DNA from 3 places in the Janthinobacterium sp. GW460-12-1-14-LB5 genome. Region 2 is predicted to be linked to each of the others. Evidence: predicted binding sites of a transcription regulator. Region 2 holds the regulator's gene; each other region holds the start of a gene.
The links. Region 2 encodes FliA, which starts transcription of late flagellar genes. Its sites were predicted from a motif close to CTAAAGTTTNNNNNNNNNNNGCCGNTA; they were not measured.
Positions count from the first base shown of each region.

Region 1 (3,273 bases), on a different contig from region 2:
ATTTGTTGCTGGGCAGTGGCAATGGTGCCGTCGTGCGCCTGGGCACCTTGTGGCTGACGCCGGCGCCGCCCGCTGCCGCCAGTGCGCCAGCCAGGCAAGCTGTTCCGGCGCCCGCGCCAGTGCCCGCGCTCATGCCTGTAGCGCCGCCGCGCGCCGTGGCCGGAGCGCCGCCGCCCGATGCTGCCGCGCTGGCGGCCCGCGCGCGCGCCGAGGGTCTGGTGCGTCCGGCCCGCGTGTTCGTGCCGCCGCCCGCCGCGCCTGCGCCAGCCGCTCCCGCGCTGCGTCCGCCGCCGTTGCGCCGCGCCACGGCGCCCGTGGCCGCCTGCGCGCCGCAGGCCGATGCCGGGCAGGCGGCAGCGTGCGTGGCGCTGGACGAGAAAAATACGGCCCTGAATGACAAGCTCGGCGAATTGGAGGGCAAGATCGGCGCCTTGCAAAAGGCGCTGGCGCTGCCTGCCGCCGCGGCCGTGCCGCCTGCTGCCGCGCCAGCCGTGGCGGAAGCGCCCCATGCCAAGCCCAAGCCCCTGCACGCGGCGCCGGCTGCCGACAAGGAAAAGAAGCCGGGTGGCAACGGCTTGCTGTGGCTCGGTGTCGGCACCTTGCTCTTCCTGCTGGTGACGGCGCTCATCGTGTATGCCGTGCGCAAGCGCAGGCAAGGGGCGGGGCCGGGCACGCCGTCGAAATACTGGGTTTTGCTGCGCAAGCCGTTCGGCCGCAGGAAGAAGGATGTGCCCGTGCTGACGGAAGCGGTGGAGGAGGAAGCGGCCGCGCCGGAAGCGGAGCCGTTCTCGCGTTAATGCCGCTGCAAGGCCGCACCCCAATTTGATATAAAAAAAGATATTGAAAAAATACATGGGAACGCTTGCCAATCACGTTGCCTGTTTCTTAAAGATGGTGCTATGATTAATTCAGTGGACTTGCTCTACGACAAAACAGCCCCAGCCTGGCGCAGTCACCAACGATAGTGTGGCGCGGCAAACAGGTGTAGCGTTGCATAAACGCCTGGGTCTGGAAGCGGTTCGCGATGCCGACGATGTGCTCGCGAACGCCGGATGCAACCGGCAGCGAGGCGACGCCAGGAGATACCTGGGGCTCGCCTTCCAAATTCCCCTCCTTGCTTTTTGGGCGCCGCAGATGGCGCGCTCCCTGGCACGGCGGCAGACGTAAAAAAAGCACCCTCGGGTGCTTTTATCGTTTCTGATGCGGCTGCTTCTTACATGCGGGCGCGCGATCCCGGCATGGCGTTCGACAGCTGCGTCATCCACGGTTCCGTGATGGCGCGGATTTCGCGGTCGTTTGCCAGGATTTGCTTGAGCAAATCGATCTTGCGCTGGCGCGAGGCGCCGGCCTGGGCAGGCATGCTGCCCGCCATGGTCGCGCTGGCGGCGCTGGCGCACTGGTTTTCCAGGGTATCCAAGCCATCCCAGTCGCTCGAACGTGCGGCCACGACCATTTTGTTGGTCATTCCTGCAATATTTTCATACATCGAGAGAACGTCGTTGGAGGTCATGAGCACACCCGTAACTAGTGAATGGATTACCGCTTGTCTAGATTAACGGCGGGTCCAACGGGAACTTGAGGGTGTTTTTGAAAAAAAAGTGAAAATAATTTGCCTGATTTTGGCGTGCCGCCGGAATCGCCCGCAAACCCGCATGGATGCTGGGGTGGCGATACCGGCAGCGGTGGATTTATTTGACGAGTTCTTCCAACCCTGCGCTCAGTTCGGCAGGCGGCGGCATCTTGTCGACCAGCACGGAGGGCGGTAAACCCAGCGCTTCAGCCACTTCATTCGGGTAGCAGGCGATGATTTCTTCATTGCTCAACGCATTTTCCTCGATGCGCGCGCGCCAGGCGGCCAGGTGGATGATGGCGGCCAGGCGGTTCAACGGCGCCTTGGCCAGCGGATCGGGAAAGGCGGCGATGGCCTCGGCAAAGGCGGGCGGAAACTTCCAGCGGCGCGCCAGTTCGGCGCCCACTTGCGCATAGTCATAGCCCAGCGATACCCGTTCCGCATCGAGCCGGCGCGCATCGAGCGGCGGTGCGATCTTGTCGAGCTGCATGGCTTGCTCGGGCATGACGGCATGGATCACCAGTTGTCCGATCGCATGCATCATGCCGATGGTGAACGCCAGGTCCTGGTTGTCACCCGTCTGCCTGGCGATCCAGCGGGCCGACACGGCGCTGTGCAGGCTGTAGCGCCAGAACTGCTGCAGATTCAGTCCGGGCACGGTCTTGAATCCGCTGACCAGGCCCGAGCTGATGACGAGGGTGCGCACGGTCACAAAACCGAGCATCAGCACGGCGTCTTCCACCGTGCCGATGCTGCGCGAGACGTGGTAATAGGCCGAATTGGCCAGCCGCAGCAGCTTGGCGCTCAGCACAGGATCCGCGCTCAGCTGGCGCGCGATGTCTTCGGTGGCACAGGCGGGGTTGTCGAAACTGCGCACCAGTTCATCGACGATCTTCGGGGCGGCGGGCAGGGCGTGGGGATGCTGGAACAGCGCTTCCAGTTGCATGGCAATCTCCTTGGCGTTCGCGCGGTACGGGGTCGTGCAACTATATGCTGATTTTTTGTCCGCATGCAAAAAAGTTCAGGAGCGGATTTTGGGCGGGAAACAGGCTATGATTTCAGCCCTGGTTTCAGCTCATTTTCAGCTATTTCATCGAAAGGATCGCCATGCACGGTTTGCGTTTTTCCTGGTCCCGGACGCCAGTCCAGGCCGCCATCGTCCTCGCCCTGGCCGGCGCCTCGCTGACCGGTTTTCCCGCCCAGGCGCATGGCCAGCAAGCGGCCGTGCCCGCTGCCGCGAAGACCTTGCCCGGCGACGATTTCTACGATTACGTGAATGGCGACTGGCTGCGCAGCACGGAAATTCCCGCCGACCGCAGCAGCTGGGGCTCGTTTGCCATCCTGTCCAACGCCACCAACGAACGCATCATCGGCCTCGTCGAAGGCCTGGCCGCTACGCCGCAGGCGGACGCGTCCGCGCGCCAGGTCAGTGATTTTTACCGTTCCTGGATGGATGAAGCGGCTATCGAAGCGAAAGGCTGGGCGCCGATCAAGCCCTTGTTGAGCAAGATCAATGGCATACGCGACCGGGCAGGGCTGGCCCGCGCGCTGGGCGAAAGCTTGCGCGCCGATGTCGATCCGCTCAACGCCACCAATTTTTATACGGAAAACCTGTTCGGCCTGTGGGTGGCGCAAGACTTGAACGACACCACGCGCAACGTGGCCTACCTGCTGCAAGGCGGGCTGGGTTTGCCCGACCGCGC
Region 1 is NZ_JBWKYD010000005.1:104,396-107,668, forward strand. Features, by position in the region: gene AC07X6_RS06410 (type IV pilus assembly protein FimV) at 1-797, shown strand, start outside; gene AC07X6_RS06415 (flagellar protein FliT) at 1,214-1,510, opposite strand; gene AC07X6_RS06420 (HDOD domain-containing protein) at 1,689-2,516, opposite strand; gene AC07X6_RS06425 (M13 family metallopeptidase) at 2,678-3,273, shown strand, end outside.
Region 1: AC07X6_RS06415 (flagellar protein FliT) is a predicted target of FliA. The motif match lies at 1,554-1,580, and genes of this name have one in related genera.

Region 2 (3,273 bases):
ACGAAGTGGTGCGGGCCTACCAGGGCAGCGGCCTGGCCGGCTGCATCATGACCAAGCTCGATGAAGCGGCCTCGATCGGCAATGTGCTCGACGTGGTGATCCGCCAGAAGCTGAACCTGTTTTATGTGTCGAACGGCCAGCGCGTGCCGGAAGACCTGTACCTGGCCGACCGCGGCTACCTGATCGACCGCGCCTTCAAGCTCAAGCGCGATGCGGCGGCGACGCAGTTTTCCGATGCCGAACTGCCGCTGCTGATGGCGCAGGCGGCCGCCCGCAACAATGAAGCGCGCGGGGTGCACCTTGGCTAATTTCGATTTCGACCAGGCCGAAGGCTTGCGCCGCATGCTGGCCGGCCCGCAGCCGCGCGTCATGACGTTCCTCTCGGCCACGCCGCAGGACGACAAGGGCGCCATGCTGGTCAACCTGGGCGCTTCGCTCGTCTACGGCGGCAATGACGTGCTGCTGCTCGACGCCAGCGGCGGCAGCGATGGCGTGGCATCGCGCCTGGGCCTGGCGCACGGCGCCAGCCTGCGCGACGTGGCGCGCCAGCAGTGCGGCTTGAACCAGGTCATCCACCAGGTGCCGCAAGGCTTCGGCGTGGCCAGCCTGGGCGCGCGCAACCATTTGATGGACAGCATGGATTATGCGGGCGCGGATGAACTGCGCCGCCTGGGCAAGACTTTCGAGGTGCTGGCGCGCCAGAGCGGCATCGTGCTGGTCGACGGCGTCGTGGCCGACGAGGGCGACTGCTTCCCCGTGCCGCTGATGGCTTCGTCGGATATCGTGGTGCAAGTGTCGACCAGCGCCACCTCGATCAAGGCGGCCTACTGCCTGATCAAGCGCCTGAGCCAGGAGCTGGGGCGCCGTCCGTTCGGCATTCTCGTCACCGGCGCTTCCGAATCCGAGGCAAAAGTGGTGTACGATAATATGGCGCAGGCGGCAAGCCGTTACCTGGCCGTGAAGCTGACCTCGATGGGGTCGGTGCCTGCCGATGAGTATCTGCACCGCGCGGCGCGTCTGGGCCGCAGCGTGGTCGATGCGTTTCCGCTGGCGGGCGCCTCGGTGGCGTTTCGCGGTCTGGCCGAGCGGCTGGCCCGTTCGGCGGCGCCGGTGCTCGGCGGTACCTTGTACCAGACGGGGAGCCCGCACCAGTTCAGCGCCTGATTCCATCATCCGCACACGATAGCAGTTAAAACAATAAGCAGCCTATGTACACGGTCAAAGGGAAATCGAACAAGGACTATTTGCTGACGGAGCATATTCCGCTGGTGAAGCGTCTGGCGCACCATATGAAGGCGAAATTGCCGCCTTCGGTCGAGGTCGATGACCTGATCCAGGCCGGCATGATCGGCCTGCTCGATGCCATTACCCGCTATGAAGAGACGCATGGCGCGCAGTTCGAGACGTATGCCGTGCTGCGCATCCGCGGCGCCATGCTCGACGAATTGCGCACCAGCGACTGGCTGCCGCGCAGCATGCGCCAGAACATGCGCAAGATCGAAGAGGCGATGAGCATCCTGCAGCAGCGCCTGGGCCACCCGCCGACGGAGTCGGAAGTGGCGAAACTGCTGAAAATGTCGCTGGCCGACTACCAGGAAATGCTGGGCGACGGCGGCGGCCACCAGCTGGTGTACTACGAAGACTTTCATGATCCGGACGGCAATGACAGCTTCCTCGACCGCCACTGCGTGGACGAGGGCAGCGACCCCTTGCGTTCCCTGCTCGACACCGATTTCCGGCAATCCGTGATCGATGCCATCGACGCGCTGCCGCCACGCGAGAAAATACTCATGGGCCTGTATTACGAAGAAGAGCTGAACCTGAAGGAGATCGGCGCGGTGATGGGCGTATCGGAATCGCGCGTCTCGCAGCTGCATACCCAGGCCGTCGCGCGCCTGCGCGCAACCTTGAGGGAGCTGGCGTGGACTGGTCCAGCGTAATCGGGCTGGCGCTGGCGCTGGCGGGCCTGCTGGTCGGCCAGGCACTGGAAGGCGGCAAGATGGCCTCCCTGCTGCAGCCGGCCGCCTTCGCCATCGTCATCGTCGGCACCTTCGGCGCCGTGCTGCTGCAGACGCGCCTGCGCACCTTCGTGCGCGGCCTGGAAATGCTGCGCTGGGTGTTCTTGCCGCCGTCCGACACCCGGGCCGCGCTGGCGCGCGACATCGGCCAATGGAGCCTGACGGCGCGCCGCGACGGCCCGCTGGCGCTCGAACGGCTGATGGAAAACACGGCCGACCGTTTCAATGCCAAGGGCTTGCGCATGATCGTCGACGGCATCGCGCCCGACAAGCTGCGCCAGCTGCTCGACGTGGAAATCTCCGCCTATGAAATGGCCGAGCGCCAGGCCGTCAAGGTGTGGGAATCGGCGGCCGGCTATTCACCCACCATCGGCATCCTGGGCGCCGTGCTGGGCTTGATCCACGTCATGGAAAACCTCACCGACCCGAGCAAGCTGGGCAGCGGCATCGCCGTGGCCTTCGTCTCGACGATTTATGGCGTGGGCCTGGCCAACCTGCTGTTCCTGCCGGTGGCCAATAAACTCAAGGCCATCGTCTCGCGCCGCGTGCTGCAGTATGAAATCACGGCCGCCGTGCTGTACGACATCGCCACGGGCGACCATACGCGCATCATCGAAGAGCGCGTCGCCAGCCTGCTTCACGAGCACTGAGCGAGCACTGACCATGATGCGGCGCGCGCGCAGGAAGTATGACGAGGAACCGGACAACCAGGACCGCTGGCTGATCTCGTACGCCGACTTCATCACCCTGCTGTTCGCCTTTTTCGTCGTCATGTATGCGATTTCGCAAGTCAACGAAGGCAAATACCGCGTCTTCCAGAACGCCATCGGCCAGGCCTTCAGCCTGGAAAAGGGCGCGCCGCCCATCATCATGGAAGCGCCGCAGGCGATTCCGCTGCCGAACCCCGCCCTGAAACGCCGCACGGAAGCCATCCGCCGCGAGCGCGAACACATGACGCGCCTGGCGCAGGACCTCACATCTACCCTGGCGCCGCTGGTGAAGGAAGGCAAGGTGCGCGTGACGCAGACGAGCCGCGGCGTGAGCGTGGAAATCAACGCCAGCGTGCTGTTCGACCCGGGCGCGGCGGGCTTGACGGCGGAGTCGGACCAGGCCTTGCGCGCCGTCGCCGTGCTGCTCAAGGATGACACGCACGACGTGCAGGTGGAAGGGCATACGGACGTCCAGCCGATCAGCAATTCGACCTTTGCCTCGAACTGGGAACTGTCGGCCGCGCGCGCCAGCGCCGTCGTGCGTT
Region 2 is NZ_JBWKYD010000020.1:75,835-79,107, forward strand. Features, by position in the region: gene flhF (flagellar biosynthesis GTPase FlhF) at 1-308, shown strand, start outside; gene AC07X6_RS20440 (MinD/ParA family ATP-binding protein) at 301-1,164, shown strand; gene AC07X6_RS20445 (RNA polymerase sigma factor FliA) at 1,209-1,940, shown strand; gene AC07X6_RS20450 (flagellar motor protein) at 1,922-2,668, shown strand; gene motD (flagellar motor protein MotD) at 2,685-3,273, shown strand, end outside.

Region 3 (3,273 bases), on a different contig from region 2:
TTGCCGACACGCAAGGTGCCAGCCTGTACATCGTCCTGCGCGGCTCGCTGGCCGTGGCCGCCGACACCCACACGGGCATGGATGACGGCACCGTCAGCAAGGTCTTGCCCGGCGAAAGCGTGGGGGAACAGTCGGTGCTCGATGAAGCGAGCAACCTGGCCGCCATTTCCGCCCTGGAAGAAACCGATTTGCTGGTAATCGACGCGGCCATCGTCTGGGAATTGATCGAGCAATCGAACGGCCTGGCGCGCAACCTGCTGCGGCTGCTGTCCTTCCGCATCCGCGCCGCCAACGCCCTGCTGCGCCGCCGGCAGAAACTGGGCGAATTCTACCGCCAGCTGTCGATGGTCGACAGCCTGACGGGCTTGTACAACCGCGCCTGGCTCACTGATTTACTGCCGAACATGATCGTCACGGCCCACGCCAGCGGCTCGCCGCTGTCGCTGGTGATGATAGACCTCGACCATTTCAAGCGCTTCAACGACACCCACGGCCACCAGGCGGGCGACCAGGCGCTGCGCATCGCCGCGCAAGTGCTGGGCGCGGCCCTGCGGCCCACGGATTTTGCCGTGCGCTATGGTGGCGAGGAAATGATGGTGATCTTGCCCGATACCAACGAACACGTGGCCTTGCGCGTGGCCGAGCGCCTGTGCGAGCGCATGCAGCTCGCCGTCATCTTCGCCGACATGCGCAGCGCGCTGCCGCACATCACGGGTTCCTTCGGCGTGGCCAGCCTGGCGACCGGACAGGACGACGAAGCGCTGATCGCCGCGGCCGACGCGGCGCTGTATCGCGCCAAAGCATCGGGCCGCAACCGGGTCATGCTGTAGCTCAGGCAGCCTTGCTGTCGGCCGGCTTGGCGGCATCATCCTTCTTGCTGCTGTGGGCGGCGATGAAATCCGCGTAGCCCTTCTGCACCAGCTCATACGTCTTGTCGATATTGCCGGCGATATCGCCGTTCAGCACTTTCAAGCCGCCCAGGATGTCGCGCGCTTCCTTGAAGCCTTTTTCCATGCCGCCGCTGATGGTGTCCATGAACTTGGTCAGGGCCGTATCGTCGTCCATGCCGGGGTTCTGCTTCTTGTAGGCGTCGAAAAAACCCGTCGACAGCGAGACGATGCGGCTCGCCGTCGCTTCGGCGCTGTTGTCCTGCGAGGCGGCGTTCTGGATCGCGTCCTCGCCGTACTGGCCCTTCAGCGCTTCATTGATGTTGGTGATGGCTGTCTTGTACAGCAGCGCCAGCGGCTCGTTTTCCGAACCGATGGACACGTTCAGCGACGCCTGCATGATGGAAGCGTTCAATTGCAGCTTGGTGCGGTCATTGACGCTCATTTCAGCGTTGACGCCATCCTTTTGCTGGACTTTATCGTCCTTTCCGGCAACACCCGTACTGACGGAAGTCACGGAAGGGGTGGAATTGCCGCTTGCGGCGATGGGAATTGACACGATAGACCTCCTTGAACGGACAATGTATGCCACCATGCGGGAAACGCGATGATGACCATCCTCTCGTGTAGTATCGGCAGGTTTTCAGAAAACTGAAGCGGCGGCTTGTTTTTAGCGGCCCGGATAACCCATTCAGCAACATTAAGTTACGACCATCAATGACTAACCAGACCTTTCTTTGGCACGACTACGAAACCTTTGGCGCCCAGCCGCGCCGCGACCGCCCGGCCCAGTTCGCCGCCATCCGCACGGATGCGGATCTCAACGAGATCGGCGAGCCGATCATGTTGTATTGCCAGCCTGCCAATGATTTCCTGCCCGACCCGCAATCGTGCCTGATCACGGGCATCACGCCGCAGCAGTGTTTGCAGCTGGGCGTGCCCGAGCACCAGTTCGCCGCCACCATCGAAGCGGCCTTTTCGGAGCCGGGCACCATCGGCGTGGGCTACAACACCATCCGTTTCGACGATGAAGTCACGCGTTTCCTGTTCTGGCGCAATCTGATCGACCCGTATGCGCGCGAATGGAAGAACCATTGCGGCCGCTGGGACATCCTCGACGTCGTGCGCATGACGCACGCGCTGCGCCCGGAAGGCATTCAATGGCCGAAGCGCGACGATGGCCAGACCAGTTTTAAACTGGAACACTTGAGCAAGGCCAATGGCCTCGTCCACGAAGCGGCGCATGATGCGCTATCGGACGTGCGCGCCACCATCGCCCTGGCGCGCCTGATCAAGCAGAAGCAGCCGAAACTGTTCGAATTCTGCCTGGCCCTGCACAAGAAGGACCGGGTCGCCAGCGAAATGGGCATGCACCTGGCCGCCGGCGAGCGCCAGCCCTTCCTGCACGTGTCCGGCATGTTCCCGGCCGAACGCGGTTGCCTGGGCGTCGTCTGGCCGCTGGCCACGCACCCGAGCAACAAAAACGAGATCCTCGTCTGGGATTGCGCCTACGACCCGCGCGAACTGTTCGAACTGGACGCCGACACCATCCGCACGCGTTTATTCACGCGCAAGGAAGCCATGCCGGAAGGCATGACGCGCCTGCCCGTGAAAAGCGTGCATTTGAACAAGTCGCCCATGCTGGTGGGCAATTTAAAGACCCTGTCGCCCGCCATGGCCGCGCAATGGGGCATCGATCTGGACGCGGCGAAGGTCAACGCGCAATTCGCCGCCGCGGCGCCGAACATGGATGCCATCTGGGCCGAAGTCTTCCAGCGCCCGGGCGCCAATACGGCCCTGGACGTGGATGAGGATTTGTACAACGGTTTCGTCAGCAACGACGACCGCCGCCTGCTCGAATCCTTGCGCCGCGACACGCCGGCCAAGCTGGCCACGGCCCGCCCCTCGTTTGCCGACGAACGCTTGCAGGAATTGCTGTTCCGCTACCGCGCCCGCAATTTCCCGCAAACCCTGAGCGAAGCGGAAAGCCTGCGCTGGGAACAGCACCGCGCCGCCCGATTGTTCGACGGCGACGGCGGCGCCCGCACCATCGAAATGCTGTTTACGGAAATCGACGTGCTGTCGGAATCGGTCGATGAGCGGGGGGAAGAGATTCTTGGCGAACTCTACGATTATGCGGAGATCGTCGCCCCGCAAAGAGACTGAATGCAAAATGCCGGGCTAGCCCGGCATTTTGTATGCATGCAACTTAAACCGAACGGTGCTGATTGATCGCATCGCGCGTTTCAATCGCCACGCGGCGCGCCGCGTCGGCCCAGTCTTCGCCGTCCTGCGGCTTGGCGTAGATGATGGCGCGCGAGGAGCTGATCATCATGCCCATGCCGTTCGCCGTCTGGCCTGCGCCGACGGTGGCGGCGATGTCTCC
Region 3 is NZ_JBWKYD010000005.1:31,419-34,691, reverse strand. Features, by position in the region: gene AC07X6_RS06055 (GGDEF domain-containing protein) at 1-830, shown strand, start outside; gene AC07X6_RS06050 (DUF5610 domain-containing protein) at 832-1,446, opposite strand; gene sbcB (exodeoxyribonuclease I) at 1,605-3,053, shown strand; gene pyrF (orotidine-5'-phosphate decarboxylase) at 3,097-3,273, opposite strand, start outside.
Region 3: AC07X6_RS06050 (DUF5610 domain-containing protein) is a predicted target of FliA. The motif match lies at 1,518-1,544, and genes of this name have one in related genera.